DNA from 4 places in the Mesorhizobium sp. M0938 genome. Region 4 is predicted to be linked to each of the others. Evidence: riboswitches for the same ligand, from Rfam matches in the RefSeq annotation. Region 4 holds a riboswitch; each other region holds the start of a gene.

Region 1 (3,998 bases), on a different contig from region 4:
ACGCGAGCAAAACCTCTCAGAACTCTATGCCTTGCTGCGCCTTCACGCCGGCGGAAAAGTGATGCTTGGTCACGCCCATCTCGGTGACGAGATCGGCGGCATCGACCAGCGCCGGCTTGGCGTTGCGGCCGGTGACGACGACATGCAGCCCATCGCGGCGGCCTTTCAGCGCCGCCACCACCTTGTCCAGATCGAGATAGTCGTAGCGCAGCGCGATGTTCAGCTCGTCGAGCACCAGAAGGCTGATCGACGGGTCGGCCATCAGCTCGAGCACCTTGGCCCAGGCGGCTTCGGCGGCAGCGATGTCACGCTTCAGATCTTGCGTCTCCCAGGTAAAACCCTCGCCCATCGTGTGCCAAACGACCCGATCGCCGAAAGCCGCAAAAGCGTCCTTCTCGCCGGTGTGCCATTTGCCCTTGATAAACTGGACGACGCCGACGCGCTTGCCGTAGCCGAGCATCCTCAGCGCCAGCCCGAAGGCGGCGGTGGTCTTGCCCTTGCCTGGACCGGTGTTGACGATCAGCAGCCCCTTCTCGACCGTCTTTGCCGCGACCTCGGCGTCCTGCACTGCCTTGCGCTTGGCCATCTTGGCGCGGTGGCGTTCCTCGTCCTTGGGATCGATAGTATCGGCCATGTCATTTCACCTTGAGCGGCAGCCCCGCCACCATCATCAGCACCGTGTCGGCCACGGCCGCGACCTGCTGGTTGAGCCGGCCGGCGGCGTCGCGAAACCGACGGGCGAGCGCATTATCCGGCACGATGCCCTGGCCGACCTCGTTGGAAACCACGAACCATGGCCCGCGCGGTCGCGACAGCACATCCGCCAGCCCCTGGCATTCGGCCTCGATGTCGTGTTCGGCCAGCATATGGTTGGCCAGCCACAGCGTCAGGCAGTCGATCAGGACAGGCCGGCCGTCAGGCAGCGCCTCGATCGCGCCGATGAGATCGAGCGGCGCGTCGATGGTCGTCCAGCCCTCGCCGCGCCGCGACCGGTGCAGCGCGATGCGCTCGCGCATCTCGTCGTCATAGGCTTGCGCCGTGGCGATATAGGCCCATGGCGCCGGACAGGCCGTCACCAGTCTTTCGGCATGCGCGCTCTTGCCGGAGCGCGCACCGCCGATGACCAGGGTCAGCATCCCGCCAGAAGCAACGCGATCAGGCAAAGCTGTCGCGCAGGCCGGTCGCTGTGCCGGTCAAGCGGCCACGCACCACGCCGACGACGGCGCCGAGCACCAGCCAGAACACCAGATTGGTCAGCGTCACCGCCACCACGAACTGGTGGTGCAAGCCTTCCGGAATCGGCGACTCGAAACTGTCGGGCTGCGGCGCGCCGACGATATGCGGCGCCACGATCAACGCCACGGCAAGCAGCGCCAGCGGCAGCGACTTGCGGAAGGCGAGCAAGCCGAGACCGGCGGCCGTCGCCACCACTGTCGCCATCCACCAGATCTGGCGCTGGGTGAGATCGGCGGCCGGCATCGCCGGCAGTTCGGGCGGCAAGCCAAGGTTTGGAGCGAGCGTGAACACGGCGAAGCCGGCCAGGCCCCAGAACAGGCCCTGACGCCAATTGCCAATGCCGCCGGCGAACTCCGAAGCGGCCACCAGGATCAGCGCAAAGCCGATGCCAGTGACGACATTGGCAACCACGTTGAAGGCAAAGCGCTCAAAACCATCGGCCGGCGCCCAGCCGTCGTCTTCTGGAGCGGCAACTTCGGCCGGCGCCGGTGCGGCGCTGGCCATGGCATTGGTATCTGCGGCGGGGACAGCGGCATGGTCATGCGTGTGGCCTCCGCCGGCCTGTTCGTAGACCTCCGCCTTCAGGATCAGCGGCACGGTGGCATAGGCCTGCATGCAGGCGAGGACGACGCCGGCCACAAGCCCTGCGATCGCCGCGATGAACACGACGTTGCGAAACAGTGTCATGATGTCAGCCCCTCGTCAGTGGCAGGGAAACGCCATCGAATGGCGATAATCGTGGGCGGCATTGTGGACCGCATCGATATGCGAGAAGCCGACAAAGCCCATGACGAAAATGCCGAGAAATGCAGCAAGCGCCAGCTGCATGAAGCGCGACTGCGAGGAGACGGAAGCGCCGAGCGAGACGGAAGCGGTATTCATGTCTTGTCCTTTCGCCCTCCACCCGAGGGCATAGAAGTCAGTTCTCCTGTCGCCGGCAGGTCTCCTGGCTCGCGGATCAGCGCCCTTCCCCACCTTCCCGAAGAAACTCTTCAGTGGCATATGGAGAGGACTACCGCACACAGTTGCGGGGGCAGCCACGGCATTGGGCAAGAAATTTACCCTCACCGCATTCCCTCTTGGTCCCTAACGGAACCGACGACAGCTTTGACTATAGGCAGAATCGTCGCGGCCGGCAAACCAAATTCCGCCCGTTACCAGCGTGAATGCGCCATGCGGTCTCAAGGCCTCGAGGCACTGATCCGCTCGGCAACCAGCTGCTGCAGCCGCCACAGATGGCGGTCGTGAATGCCGCGCTCTTCCAGGTTTTTCACCGTGTTGTAGAGGTAGTCGGCGCCTGATCCCCAGTGCCCGCAGGATGTCGAGAGCTTTTCGACCACCTCTTCTTCCCCGAGCGGTCCGGCATAGGTCGTCCCCTTGCGGTTGATGACAAAGGCCAGCGCCTTGAACGGCCCGCTGTCGCTTGCCAGCGAGAGCAGGCGCGGACGATAGCTCGTCGGCTTCAGCGTCACCTCACGCCGAAAAAGCTTGTCGAGCTGCGCCCGGCGATCGCCATCGCTCAGCCGAAAGGCTACACCCTTGCACTGTCCGCCACGGTTCAGCGCCATCATCAGCCCCGGGCTCTGCTTGGTGCCGCGCCAGCGCGTCATGTTCATGCAAAAAGATCTGTGCCAGCCGCGCGCTACGGCGACACGTTCCTCGACGTGGTCGATTTCCGGCTTCCAGATCAATGAGCCATAGCCGAACAACCACAGCGGTTCGGAGGTTGGGAGTTCAGCCTGGAAGTCGTCGAGCATTGCGTCATAGTCGCGGTCATCCAGATGCGCCGCGTCCGGATCGGGACCGGCATCCTCGATCTCGCGCCAACAGCGCGCCACCAGTTCGGCTGTGAGCGACATCTGTCGTGCGGCCATGTCCCAATCCTTTTACTTCCGGCATGATTAGGCATCACAACCGAATCCGGCAATGCTGTCGCCCCAATTGACAAAAGATTTGCCGGGGTGTCGGCTGGCCCATAACAGGAGCCAGCCATGCAACCCAGCCAGAGCGAGCACGATCCCTATAGTGGTTTGACCCGGCTTGAACCGGCGCTGCCGTCATCGGCGTACTGGGACGCCGACGTCCATCAGCGCGATCTCGACGCCATCTGGTATCGAAGCTGGCTGCTGGTCTGCCGCGAGGTCGACCTTGCGCAGCCGCTGGCTTTCAGGACGTTCCGTGTCGGCACGCAGGAGATCGTCGTGCTGCGCGACGAGACCGGCGAGCTGCGCGCCTTCCATAACACCTGCCGGCATCGCGGCTCGCAGCTCTGCCGGGAGAGCGAGGGACGGTTGAAGGCGCGGCTGATCACCTGTCCCTACCACGCCTGGTCCTATTCGCTGCGCGGCGATCTGGTGCGGGTGCCGTCGAAATCGCTGCCTGAAGGTTTCGACAAGGCCGATCACCCGCTCTATCGCGTCGCACTGTCGGTATGGCGCGGTTTTGTCTTCGTCAATCTGGAGGAAGATGCCGCCGGTTCGGCTGAAACATCCTTCGATCCCGCATCCGGCGATCTCGCCAACTGGCCGCTGGAAACGCTGGTGTCTGGCCATGTGCTGCGCAAGGTGATGAACTGCAACTGGAAGATCTTCTGGGAGAACTTCAACGAGTGCCTGCATTGTCCTGGCGTTCACAAGGACCTGTCGCGGCTGGTGCCGATCTATGGCCGCGGCCTGATGGGGCGGCATGACGATCCCGAATGGGCCCGTCACGCCGACAATGATGCGCCGGAGTTTTCCGGTGGCCTGCGGGCCGGAGCCGAG
Region 2 (3,998 bases), on a different contig from region 4:
CCGAAGACGTCTGCGTGTTGTCGACGTTGACGGTCGCCTGCTCGTTGATGTCGGTCCCGCCAACCTTGTCGTTGTTGGCATAGGCGCTGCCGGCAACAAGCAAAAGTGCGGCGGCAGTGAGAGCAATCTTCTTCATTTTAATGTTCCTGGATTTTCATGTTCCACCAGAGCGGCGGGCAGATGCCGCCGCTCTGTTGAACTGAGTGTTAGTTGTTGCCGAAGCGGTCACGGTCACTGCTGTTGACGGGCTTCTCGTCAGCCGGAACCGGATTCTGCGCCAATGCCGAATTCTGAACCGAAGCCGTGTACGAGCTGTCGACCCCAACGGCCGGCTGGTTGGCGCCGTTAGATCCAAAGTTGTCGCTACCGGCAAAAGCGCTGCCGGAGATGGCCAAAATGGCGGCAGTGGCAAGAATGATCTTTTTCATTTCTAGTACTCCAGATTTGTGAGATCCCGAGCGGCAGACTTGGCCGCCGCCTGTCTGGGATCAGCTGTTAATTGTGGGATCAGCTGTTAATTGCCGAAACGGTCACGGTCGGCGCCCTGGACAACGGGCTTTTCAGCGTGAGCCGGCTTCTGAATGGAAGCCGTGTAAGAGCTGTCGACCGCAGCAGTCGGCTGGTTGGCGCCGTCGGACCCATAGCCGTCGGACCCATAATGGTCGCTGCCAGCAAAGGCACTGCCGGTGATGGCCAAAACGGCGACGGCAGCAAGAGCAATCTTTTTCATTGTTGATACTCCAGTATCTTAGTTTTCGGTCCGTCTAGCGGCGTGTCTTGAAAGGAATTCGCGTCGTTCGGACAGGCCCGATGTGGGAAGGCAATCCGGCAGATTCCAATCACGAAGTTGTTCCGTGTGGACCAAGAATCTGCACCTTGAAATTGTACCAGGTGCTTCTATCTGCATCGACTTTGGTTGTTCTTTCAATTACTTAAGCCAAATACACTATTCGCCCATTTGACGGATTGGCGGACCCGCGTTCACAGCGTCATGCACGCATTGTCAACAGAAACGAACCGTTCGGTTCGATTTTAGAAGTGGCTAATAGTCACTTTTGGAAACTGTTAACCTTCTTTGTCTCCGCCGCGGGTCGGATTCGATGCCACGACCGCCAGCAATGGCCGCCGAAAAATGGGGTTCCAGCCCTGCTATTGCCAACCTGCACGCTTCGCCGGCTGTGTCGCGCCGCATGGATACGATGTCGCTTTCATGCCGACAGTCGGCCGGCCGTCATGATTAGATCACACCATCTCAGGTGCCGCTTGGTGACGACGAAGCGGAGAATTGGGAAGCCGGTCAGAACCCGGCGCTGCCCCCGCAACGGTGGTGGAGTTCAAGTCGCAACGGGAGACCACTGGGCCACAAGCCTGGGAAGGTGTCGCGACCGCCCGCAAGGACACTCCAGAGCCCGGAAACCAGCCCGAGGTGTTGAACTCGACTGATCGCGGTGGGCGGTCAAGAGGTGGATAGAGCATGCCGGTCCTTCACCGGCCTGCAGCCGATCCTTCCTCCATCACCACCAGTTCAGTCCTTGGAGCGACGTGCGTTCACTTGGACGCACAAAGTACGCTCCAAGACTTTGAACCTGCGCATCGTGCTTTCCGAAAATCGATTCCGATTTTCGGGCCGATGCGACGAAAGCGAGGACAGGACATGGACGCGCGCAACGACATGCTGAGGCTCTTGCACGGCCGCAGGCAAGGCTACTCGCTCGAGCAGCCCTTCTACACCGATGCCGACTTCTTCAAACTCGACATGGAGCTGATCTGGTATCGCGACTGGCTGTTCATCGGCCATGATTGCGAACTGCCGAAGCCGGGCAGCTACATCACCGCCCAGATCGGCGATTATCCGGTTGTGCTGGTCCGCGACCAGCAAGGCAAGATCAATGCCTTCCACAACTCCTGCCGGCATCGCGGCAGCCGCGTCTGCAATGCTGACAAGGGCACGGCGGCGAAGCTCGTCTGCCCCTATCACCAATGGACGTATGAGTTGGACGGCCGGCTTCTGTTCGCCCGCCAGATGGCGGACGGTTTCGACAAAAGCCAGTTCGGCCTGAAGCCGGTCGCCTGCGAGAGCGTCGGCGGCTACATCTTCATCTGCCTGGCCAGGGAGCCCGCCGATTTCGCGCCGATGCGCGCCATGATCGAACCTTACCTGTTGCCGCACCGGCTGCGCGAGGCCAAGGTCGCCTTCGAATCGACCATCGTCGAGAAGGGCAACTGGAAGCTCGTCTGGGAAAACAACCGCGAGTGCTATCATTGCGCCGGCAACCATCCGGAACTGTGCAAGACATTCCCGGAAGCGCCGACCGTGACCGGCGTGCAGGGTGCCGACAGCGATCCGGAAATGCTGGCGCACTGGGCGAAATGCGAGGCGGCGGGCCTGCCGAGCAAGTTCCGCATCGATCCGGCCGGGCAGTATCGCGCCACCCGCGCGCCGCTGCTGCGCGACGCCGTCAGCTATACGATGACGGGAAGGCGCGCCGTGAAGAAGAACCTTTCCGACAGCGTTTCCACGGACCGTATCGGCTCGCTGCTGCTCTATCACTATCCGACGACCTGGAACCACATCCTCGGCGATCATGCGGTCACCTTCCGCGTGCTGCCGATCAGCGCCACGGAAACCGCCGTGACTACCAAATGGCTGGTCCATAAGGATGCGGTCGAAGGCGTCGATTACGACCTTGCCGAACTCACCCATGTGTGGACCGAGACCAACTACCAGGACCGCCGCATCGTCGAGGAAAACGCCTTCGGCATCCTGTCGCCGGCTTACGAGCCCGGCCCCTATTCGGAACTGCATGAGGGCGGCGTCATCCAGTTCGTCGAATGGTACGCCTCGTTCATCGAACCGCGCCTTGCCGAGGGCGGCCGGCCGGCGCTGCGCAGCGTCGCCTGAAGAGAAACGTGAAGAGATGAACGCAATGACGGATCTCGGGCTCTACCGCCATCTCGACGATATGGCGCCCTGGAACGACAGGCTCCAGGTTCTGGAAGTGATCGGCGTCAGCGACGAGGCGCCTGACGTGAAGACCTTCACCTTCCGCTCCGACAACCAGACCTGGTTCCGCTACAGACCGGGGCAGTTCGTGACGCTGGAACTGCCGACCACTGACGGCCCGCTGATGCGGACCTATACGCTGTCGTCCTCGCCGTCGCGGCCGTTCTCGATCGCGGTGACGGTGAAAGCCCAGGCCGGCAGCATCGGCACGCGCTGGATGTTCGACAACCTCAAGCCCGGCGTTCACGTGAAGGCCTATGGGCCGACGGGCGACTTTTCGCTGCACAGCCATCCCGCGGCCAAGTATCTGTTCATTTCGGCCGGCTCCGGCGTGACGCCGATGATGTCGATGCTGCGCTGGCTGAACGACTGCGCGCCATGGACCGATGTCGGCTTCGTCAACTGCGCGCGAAAGCCCGAGGAGATCATCTTCCGCAAGGAACTCGAACTGCTCGGCAGCCGCATGCCGGGCCTGACGCTCGGCTTCATGATCGAAGAGCGCTCCAGCCGCGAGGGCTGGTTCGGCCATATGGGCCGGATCGACGCGATCAGGCTGCCGCTTTTGGCGCCAGATTTTCGCGAGCGGGAAATCTTCTGCTGCGGCCCCGACCCGTTCATGCGCGCCGTGCGGCAGATGCTGGAGGCCGCTGGCTTCGACATGGCCAACTATCATCAGGAAAGCTTTGCGGCACCGGCAGTGGAGGAAATACCGGCCCCGTTTGGTTCGCCGGCAAAGGGTGGGCCGGCAGAGGGTGGGATCGAAGCCCCTGCCGAGGCCGCAACGCCGATCCGCTTTTCGCTTTCGGATGTCGATGCCGACTGCGTTGCCGGCCAGACCGTGCTGCAGACGGCGCGCGCTTCGGGCGTGCGCATCCCGGCGGCCTGCGAGTTCGGCCTGTGTGGAACCTGCAAGGTGAAAAAGGTCTCAGGCACAGTCGAGATGAGCCACAATGGCGGCATCCTCGATCACGAGATCGATGATGGCTTCATCCTT
Region 3 (3,998 bases), on a different contig from region 4:
GTACCAGCCGGCGAAGAAGAAATCAGGCTCGACGGCGACGAGGTTTTCGAGCGTCGGGTATTTCGGCGCGAGTTCCGGGATCGCGCCCTGCTCGGCCTTGAATTCCGGACCGACCTTGTACCATCCGGTGATGCCGGTCAGGCCGACGATCGACGGTTGCAGCCCCAGCGCGAAGGCCATCTCGGCCATGTTCAGATCCTGGATGACGGCGCGCTTCGGCGCGGCATCGAAGGTCAGCGGCGTGCCGCAGCTGTCGACAGTTACCGGAAAAGCCAAGGCGGTCTGGGCAAGCAGGAGGGAAGCAGAAGACAGTGCGAGGCGTTTCACGGATGTTGCTCCTTGGTTAAATCGGAAGAGGCGCGGTTTGGAACTTCGAAGACCGTGAGTTCGCGGTCTTCGGTGGGATGGCGCAGCCGAAGCACGTCGACGCCGAAAATGTCGCGGATCAACTGCTTGGTCAGCGCCTCGCGCGGACCGGCGAGTGCCTGCAGTCGGGCCTCGTTCATCACCGCCACCCTGGTGGCAAATGGCGTGACCAGCGACAGATCGTGAAGCACCGCCACGACGGTCATGCCCAACTGCGATACGAGTTCGAGAAGTTCGCTGCGGGCGCGCGGATCGAGATGATTGGTCGGTTCGTCGAGGAACAGGATTTTAGGCTCCTGGGCGATGGCGCGTGCCAATTGGGCGCGTTGCCGCTCGCCACCGGACAGCGAGCCGATCGTGCGGCCGAGCAGCGGCAGCAGGCCGGTTCTGCGAAGCGCTTCGACGACGATGTCGCGTTGCTCGCTCCTTCGTCGCAAACCGGCATGCGGGACGCGCCCAAGCTCGACATAGTCGATCACGGCAAGCCGCGGATCAGGCTGATCGGTCTGGCCGACGACAGCCATGTGCAGCGCCCGCTCGGCGGCAGAAAACGTCTCCAGCCGGCGTCCGGAAAATCTCACCTCTCCCGCGCTTGGCCGCAGCGTACCGCATAGCATGCGCAACAGCGTCGTCTTGCCGGCGCCGTTGGGGCCGATGATGGCGAGGCGGTCGCCCGCCGCCACCGAAAGGCTCACCGCGCTGACCAGGCGCTGACTACCCGCCGTCGCGCTCAGTTCGCGCGCTTCAAGAAGAGGCTGGGAGGCGTCCAACTTACCGTCACTTTCTCAATGGCGACGGAAGGAAGCTGGACCGACCGGCCGACAAGACCGATGTCCACGTCTCCTCCCGGCACACCCCGTCCGGTCAACTCAAGCCGATGGCAGGTCTCCTGGCTCGCGGGTCTTTGCGCCATCCTGCCTTCCCAGCCTTGCCGGCCAGTGGCATTTCGGATCTTGCTAACCGCTTACAGTTGCGGGGGCAGCCACGGCCTCGATCCGAAGATCTCACCGTGTTCCCTTTTCACCCCTCGCCTTTCGACTCGGGGACCATCAGTCGCCCACCCTAATTTCCCGCCAATCACAGCGCAATAAATTTCCGGGGCTCGGAAAGCCACGAGAGCTAGGGTCTTGTCAGAGGGAGTCATATGGATCATCGTTATGTAATAACGTTACTACCTAAAAGACGTTGCTTGCTCCTGTCAAGCTCTTTCGCCTGACGCCTTCGACTGCCGGCCGCCGTCGCGATTTGCGCAGTGCGCAATTTCGATCAAACTGCGAGCTCCAGGAAACGGCACGATGACCTGCCGACGCGAAGACTTTGCCAATGTGAAGACTGGCCCATGCAAGGAGCCAAATGAATCCTACCGAGAAAGCGCTGTGGTTCGTCGAAAGCCATCTGCCGGAATCCGTCTCGCTCGACGATGTCGCCAAGAGCAGCGGGGTGTCGCGCTTTCACGTGACGCGGGCTTTCGGTGCGGCGACCGGCCGTTCGGTGATGGGCTACATGCGGTCTCGCCGGCTGACCGAAGCGGCGCGCAAGCTCGCCGCCGGTGCACCCGACATCCTCTCGCTCGCTCTCGACACCGGCTATGCCTCGCATGAGGCCTTCACCCGCGCCTTCCGCGACCAATTCGGCACCACGCCGGAACTGGTGCGCGCGCAAGGCTCGCTAGACAACCTCGATCTCGTGGAGCCGATCCTGATGGACCAGTCCTTCCTCACCAATCTCGAGCCGCCGCGTTTTGAGGCCAGCCGGCCGTTCCTCATCGCCGGTCTCAGCGAACGCTACAGCTGCGAAACCAGCGCCGGCATCCCGATGCAATGGCAGCGGTTCGGCCCCTATATCGGCAACATTCCGGGCGAGGTCGGCGACGTCGCCTATGGCGTCTGCGTCAATGGCGACGACGCCGGCAATTTCGACTACATCGCCGGTGTCGAGGTGTCCGATTTTTCGGACCTGCCGAAGGAGTTTTCGCGCGTACGCGTGCCGGCGCAGAAATACGCCGTGTTCGCCCATCGTGACCACATCTCGACCATCCGCCGCACGGTCAACACGATCTGGAACAAATGGCTGCCGGCGTCCGGACACGAGATCGCCGATGCGCCCGAATTCGAGCGCTACGGCCCCGAATTCGATCCGCGCAGCGGCAATGGCGGGCTGGAAATCTGGATACCGGTGAAGGGGTGAGAGACGTTACAGCTCCAGGTTCCAGTTCTGGCCGACCAGATCCTTGCCGAAGGAATGGTGGCGCTCTTCCTCGGCAAGCTTGAAGCCCGCCGCCTCATAGATGCGGCGCGCCGAGACGAGAATGTCGTTGGTCCACAATGTCAGCGTCTTGTATCCCTTAGCACGGGCAAAGCCGATGCATTCCTCGACCAGTCGCTTGCCGATGCCGAGACCGCGCGCCGAGGGCTCGACGTAGAGCAGGCGCAGCTTCGCCACCGTGTCCGACTGGCGCACGACAAAGACCGAGCCAACGACTTCCCCCTCCCGTTCGGCGATCCAGCTGCGTTCCCATTTCGGATCGAAGGATTTGACGAAGGCGCCGAGGATTTCGGCGACCAGCGCCTCATAGGTTTCGTCCCAGCCATATTCCTGCGCGTAGAGCAGGCCCTGGCGATGGATGATCCAGCCGATGTCGCCGACCTGCAAAGGCCGCAGCATGTAGGGGACCTTGGGCTCGGCACTGTCGCCCAGCAGGCGCTGCACCGTCTGCATCGCCTTGACCAGCCTGTCCTGCTCCGGATCCGGGAGCCGGTCGAGCAAGGCCGCGACCTGATCGTGCGAACCCTGGTTCAGCGGCGCGAAGGCCGCCCTCCCCGCCGGCGTCAGCGCGATCGACGAGCGCCGCGCATCGGCTTCCGTCGCAGCGCGCTCCACAAGGCCGCGCTCCTGAAACTTTTTCAGCAACCGGCTGAGATAGCCGGCATCGAGACCGAGATCGCGCGCAAGATCGGTGGCGGTCAGCCCGTGGCGATGCGCCAGTTCATAGAGCACACGAGCCTCGGTCAGCGAGAAGGCGCTTTTCAGCCATCCTTCGTCGAGCAGGCCGATCTGGCGGGTGTAGAAGCGGTTGAAGCCCCGCACCGCATCGATCCGCTCCTTGCCGGGTTGATGAATCGTCATGGCATCCTCCTGCCCGACATAGTCAATAATTTAGTTGACTTGGTCAAGTATTAGTTTGGACCAAGCCCACCGCATTATCCGATCCGACGGATGAGGCCTTCGAAGCCGTCGGCGAGATAGGAAGCGCCGGCCGCGAACATCTTCACCAGGTTTTTGGGGCGACCCGGGGTCTTGTTCGCATCGAGGAGTACGGCCCTGCCCTCATGCATGACGAAATCGAACTTGCCATAGTCGAAACCGAGTTCGTGTCTCAAAGCACGCAGTTCGTCGGGAACGGGGACAGGCTCGCGACGGATCGTTTCGGACGCCTTGACCAGCGCGTTTGGCGAGACGTAGCGGGTGCAGCGTTCGCTCTCTCCGCAAAACACCCAGAACCGCGCCGCGAAACCATCGGGTTCTTTCTCCGGAATGAACTTGTCCACGACCAGATCGTCGCGTTCGAAGACGCCATCCGGAACATCCCCGAGAGATCCGTAGACCTCATAGGGCTGCAGGACTGGCATATC
Region 4 (3,998 bases):
CATCTTACCCTCCGAAACGGCGACAACGCCCCGGCCTGTAACGCAGATCTTAGGAAAATAAGGGCCAACTGGCTGCGGACGTCGCAATCGAAAATGATTGCGGCTTTTACTTGGGCCACACGAATTGCCACGTCCATCTCCGAATTGGCGGGACACGCTAGCAATACCCGAAACCTGCAACCTCGCCCGTAGTCTGCGCAAATCAACTGGGGAAGCGGACAGACGCGCAGCATCATATATTGTCGCCGCCTGAGCGAACATGCCAAGCAGTCTACTTTGAGAAACGACGTGTGTACGATTTGTTCGAGGCGCGGGGCCTGTATGTTCCCAAGGACCAATACTATAGCGTGGTGTCACATTTATATTTCTGCGGGATGAGGACACGTGCCGAAGGAAAATTGCACATTTTCGCCGTGTGGATTATTTTCAAGAGTGTGATCGGTTTGGCATATTCCCGGCCGACATCCGCCACCGGCAACTCCCCACACGGTGAGGAAGAGAAGCCTTACGCCTGCACTTTCTGCCGGAGCGCGCGTGCTGCAGCGACCATGTTCATGAGGGCAGGGCGGACCTCCTCCCATTTGCGTGTTTTGAGGCCACAGTCCGGGTTTATCCACAGTTGGCCGTCGGACAGTCGCTCGCGGGCAAGCATGACTAAGTCCGAAATCTCGCCGACTTCCGGGACGCGTGGTGAGTGAATATCATAGACGCCGGGACCGATTTCGTTCGGATATTTGGAGCTCGTGAAGGCGTCCAACAGTTCCATCTTCGAGCGCGACGTCTCAATCGAAATGACATCCGCATCCATTCCAGCGATCGCGTGAATGATCTCGTTGAACTCCGAATAGCACATGTGGGTATGAATTTGAGTCGCGTCCTTTACACCCGTTGAAGCGATCCGGAAACATTCGACAGCCCAGTCGAGATAGACTTTCCAGTCAGATTGGCGCAGTGGCAATCCTTCGCGAAACGCGGCCTCATCGATCTGGATCATCCTTGCGCCGGATCTTTCGAGATCCGTCACTTCGTCGCGGATGGCGAGCGCGATCTGGCGGCAGGCTTCGGAGCGGGGTACGTCGTCGCGAACAAAAGACCAGTTGAGAATGGTGACTGGGCCTGTGAGCATTCCCTTCACGGGCTTTTCCGTAAGCGACTGGGCGAATTGCCACCAGCGCACTGTCATCGGATTGCGCCTCGATACGTCGCCGAAAATGATGGGGGGACGCACGTAGCGCGACCCATAGCTTTGTACCCAGGCATGCTGGGTGAGCGCGAAGCCGGACAACTGCTCGCCGAAATGCTGTACCATGTCGTTTCGCTCGAACTCACCGTGCACCAGCACGTCCAGCCCGATCTCTTCCTGCCAGCGAATTGCAGCCTCGATCTCCTTCTTCAGGAACGTCTCATAGTCGACATAGCTCAGCTGGCCCTTCGCATGAGCGGCCCGCGCCTTGCGTACCTGCGGCGTCTGCGGGAAGGACCCGATGGTCGTCGTCGGGAACGGCGGCAGCCCGAGTGAGCCGGCTTGGACTCTGGAGCGCTCGCCAAAAGCGCTCTCTCGTCGCTTCGCGCTGTCCTCAATGCTAGCGATCCGCCCCTGAACAAGCGGGTCATGGATCCTCGTGGATGTCACGCGCGTGGCGGCAGCCTCGGCAGACGCTTTCAACGCGCCTGCCACCGCATCCCTGCCTTGGGACAGGGCCCGGGCCAGCAAGACCAACTCGTCGGTCTTCTGGGCCGCGAAGGCGAGCCACGACCTGATGTCGGCGTCGAGTTCCGTCTCCATGCGCAGATCAATCGGCACATGCAGCATCGAGCAAGAAGGCGCGATCTCGACGCGGTCCAAGGGCCAGCCGGCGACGATCGGTTTGATGCGGTCGAGAATGGCGGGCAGGTTCGCACGCCAGACGTTGCGGCCATCGATCAAGCCAAGCGAGAGCACCAGATCCTTCGGAGCGAGCCGACCCACCGTTTCCAGCTGCTCGGGAGCGCGCACGAGATCAATATGCAGCCCGGCCAGGGGCAGAGAAACCGCGGTTTCGAGATTGTCTCCCAGCGACCCGAAATACGTAGCCAGCATGATCTTCAGCTCGGGCGCGGCTTTCGACAGCTGGCCATAGGCGAATTCGAACGCAGCTCGTTCGTTCGGGTTCAGATCGAGGACAAGCGCTGGCTCATCGATCTGCACCCAGTCGGCTCCCGACAGCTTCAGCTTCTGCAGGACTTGCTCGTAAACGGGCAGCAGCCGCGGTAGGAGCGCGATGGGACCGAACCCCTCGGCAGGCGATTTCGCCAGCTTGAGGAAGGTGATGGGTCCAAGGATGACTGGGCGTGTGTGAATGCCGAGAGCTTTAGCCTCGAGGAAGTGATCGACCGGCTTCGATGACGAGAGGGCGAACGTCTGATCATCATCGAGTTCCGGCACAATGTAGTGGTAGTTGGTGTCAAACCACTTGGTCATTTCCATCGCGGTTACACCAGGTCCATGAGCCTCCTCCTGGTGACCAGCGTGTCCACAATCCTCCGTCTGACCCTGGTTGCCGCGCGCCATTGCGAAGCAGATGTCAAGTGGGACCTCGCCGCTATTCCAGCCGTAACGGGATGGAACGGCCCCGACCATGGCTGCGGTGTCGAGCACATGGTCGTAAAGCGAGAAGTCGTTCGACGGGATTTTCGACACGCCGCGATCGCGCTGCTCTTCCCAGCTAGCGGCACGGAGCGCCTTCGACGTCGTGAGAAGGTCGCCAGCGGACGATGTTCCGGACCAGTAGCTTTCAAGCGCGAATTTCAGTTCTCGCCGACGACCGAAGCGCGGCACGCCGAGCGTTGCTACAGGAATTTCCTGAGAGTCAGTCATGTCATACCCCGATGGTTGGGGCGCCGATGACAAGGAAGGCGCTAGCAGGCCGGCACGAACGCCGGCTTGCAGCGGCCACCGAGACACCCCGCCCGTGGACGTAATTCGCCGTGGCAGGTCTCCTGGCTCGCGGGGTCATAGCCTCTACCCGTCTTCCTGAGGGTATTTGCCTCAGTGACATGAGTGGGGTTGGCTCGCCGCTAACAGTTGCGGGGGCAGCGCCGGCATTGCACCGGCTTCCCTCTTAGCTCCGCTGCGGCAGCGCCGCACGCGAGAACCACGACACGCAGATAATCACAGCAGTCCGCTCTTTTGTCAATGACGCATAACGAAATGTTTATGTCGTTATGTGATTTCGCTTTTACGCTTGTCTAACATTGTGAAATATTCAGTCGCCCATTGGCGGCGCTGCTCCGCTGCCACCATTGTCCAACTAATGGATCCCTGTCGGGCTGCGACATCCCTCGCAGGTCGCCGATGAAGGATTTCGGACAAGACTTCAAGCGCGTGACAACGTCATTAGAATGCAGAAGATCGCATTGGTGGCGATGTTTAACGATGCGGCCGCAAGCCGTGCGTGCGTGGTAGAAGCGGTTTTCTCGGAGTGAGCGCCAAACCGCGGGAATTGGCACGCCAGTCGTCATCACGGGTGACTAGGCAATCGTGATGACTCCGCTCGGCGGCAAGAGACCACACTGACCGAGCCTGGCTCAAGGGTCTGATGCAAAGCCCGACTGTGGTCCCGATAAGCCGCTTAAGCCGCATTCAGGCGGTCAGTATAAGTATCTCTCTCTCCAAGCGCTCGGCATTGAGGGATGCGCAAACGCAGGCAAAGCTCGCGTGCTTCATATTCTGCATCATACGATCGGCAGGACCCAGTTTTTATCCAGTGCACGCGTCAGCGCGGTGTGCAATTCTGGCTCGGTCCGATACGAAGGCATTTGGGCCTCGCTGATCCAGCCCAAGCCAACATAGTGGAAGTGATCCGCAGGGACCGTAACCCGGCTGCTGTCCAGTTGCCGAACGAAGTCCGCTGACCAATGGTGGATCGTATACGCTTCAAGTTTGTCCATCATCCTCCGCCAGCGTTGGATGCGTTCTTCGCGCGGCATGCTGGCCGCTCTTGAGATCGCGGTAGCTA

Evidence for each region. Region 4 has a riboswitch for cobalamin ahead of metE (5-methyltetrahydropteroyltriglutamate--homocysteine S-methyltransferase). Riboswitches for the same ligand answer to the same signal wherever they lie in the genome.
Region 1: another riboswitch for cobalamin. It lies ahead of NKH73_RS13240 (CbtB domain-containing protein); the one in region 4 lies ahead of metE (5-methyltetrahydropteroyltriglutamate--homocysteine S-methyltransferase).
Region 2: another riboswitch for cobalamin. It lies ahead of NKH73_RS00710 (aromatic ring-hydroxylating oxygenase subunit alpha); the one in region 4 lies ahead of metE (5-methyltetrahydropteroyltriglutamate--homocysteine S-methyltransferase).
Region 3: another riboswitch for cobalamin. It lies ahead of NKH73_RS14600 (ABC transporter ATP-binding protein); the one in region 4 lies ahead of metE (5-methyltetrahydropteroyltriglutamate--homocysteine S-methyltransferase).

The regions. Positions count from the first base shown of each region.
Region 1 covers NZ_JAMYNS010000006.1:280,113-284,110, forward strand. The annotation lists gene cobO (cob(I)yrinic acid a,c-diamide adenosyltransferase) at 17-634, opposite strand; gene cobU (bifunctional adenosylcobinamide kinase/adenosylcobinamide-phosphate guanylyltransferase) at 636-1,136, opposite strand; gene NKH73_RS13235 (CbtA family protein) at 1,156-1,923, opposite strand; gene NKH73_RS13240 (CbtB domain-containing protein) at 1,939-2,118, opposite strand; cobalamin riboswitch at 2,156-2,351, opposite strand; gene NKH73_RS13245 (gamma-glutamylcyclotransferase) at 2,418-3,110, opposite strand; gene NKH73_RS13250 (aromatic ring-hydroxylating oxygenase subunit alpha) at 3,228-3,998, shown strand, end outside.
Region 2 covers NZ_JAMYNS010000001.1:157,986-161,983, forward strand. The annotation lists gene NKH73_RS00695 (DUF680 domain-containing protein) at 1-136, opposite strand, end outside; gene NKH73_RS00700 (DUF680 domain-containing protein) at 207-428, opposite strand; gene NKH73_RS00705 (DUF680 domain-containing protein) at 515-730, opposite strand; cobalamin riboswitch at 1,238-1,439, shown strand; gene NKH73_RS00710 (aromatic ring-hydroxylating oxygenase subunit alpha) at 1,655-2,902, shown strand; gene NKH73_RS00715 (FAD-binding oxidoreductase) at 2,928-3,998, shown strand, end outside.
Region 3 covers NZ_JAMYNS010000007.1:105,338-109,335, reverse strand. The annotation lists gene NKH73_RS14605 (ABC transporter substrate-binding protein) at 1-327, opposite strand, end outside; gene NKH73_RS14600 (ABC transporter ATP-binding protein) at 324-1,136, opposite strand; cobalamin riboswitch at 1,229-1,432, opposite strand; gene NKH73_RS14595 (GyrI-like domain-containing protein) at 1,720-2,553, shown strand; gene NKH73_RS14590 (bifunctional helix-turn-helix transcriptional regulator/GNAT family N-acetyltransferase) at 2,560-3,492, opposite strand; gene NKH73_RS14585 (hypothetical protein) at 3,567-3,998, opposite strand, start outside.
Region 4 covers NZ_JAMYNS010000033.1:14,194-18,191, reverse strand. The annotation lists gene NKH73_RS31430 (cytochrome-c peroxidase) at 1-61, shown strand, start outside; gene metE (5-methyltetrahydropteroyltriglutamate--homocysteine S-methyltransferase) at 506-2,857, opposite strand; cobalamin riboswitch at 2,953-3,154, opposite strand; gene NKH73_RS31420 (alpha,alpha-trehalose-phosphate synthase (UDP-forming)) at 3,715-3,998, opposite strand, start outside.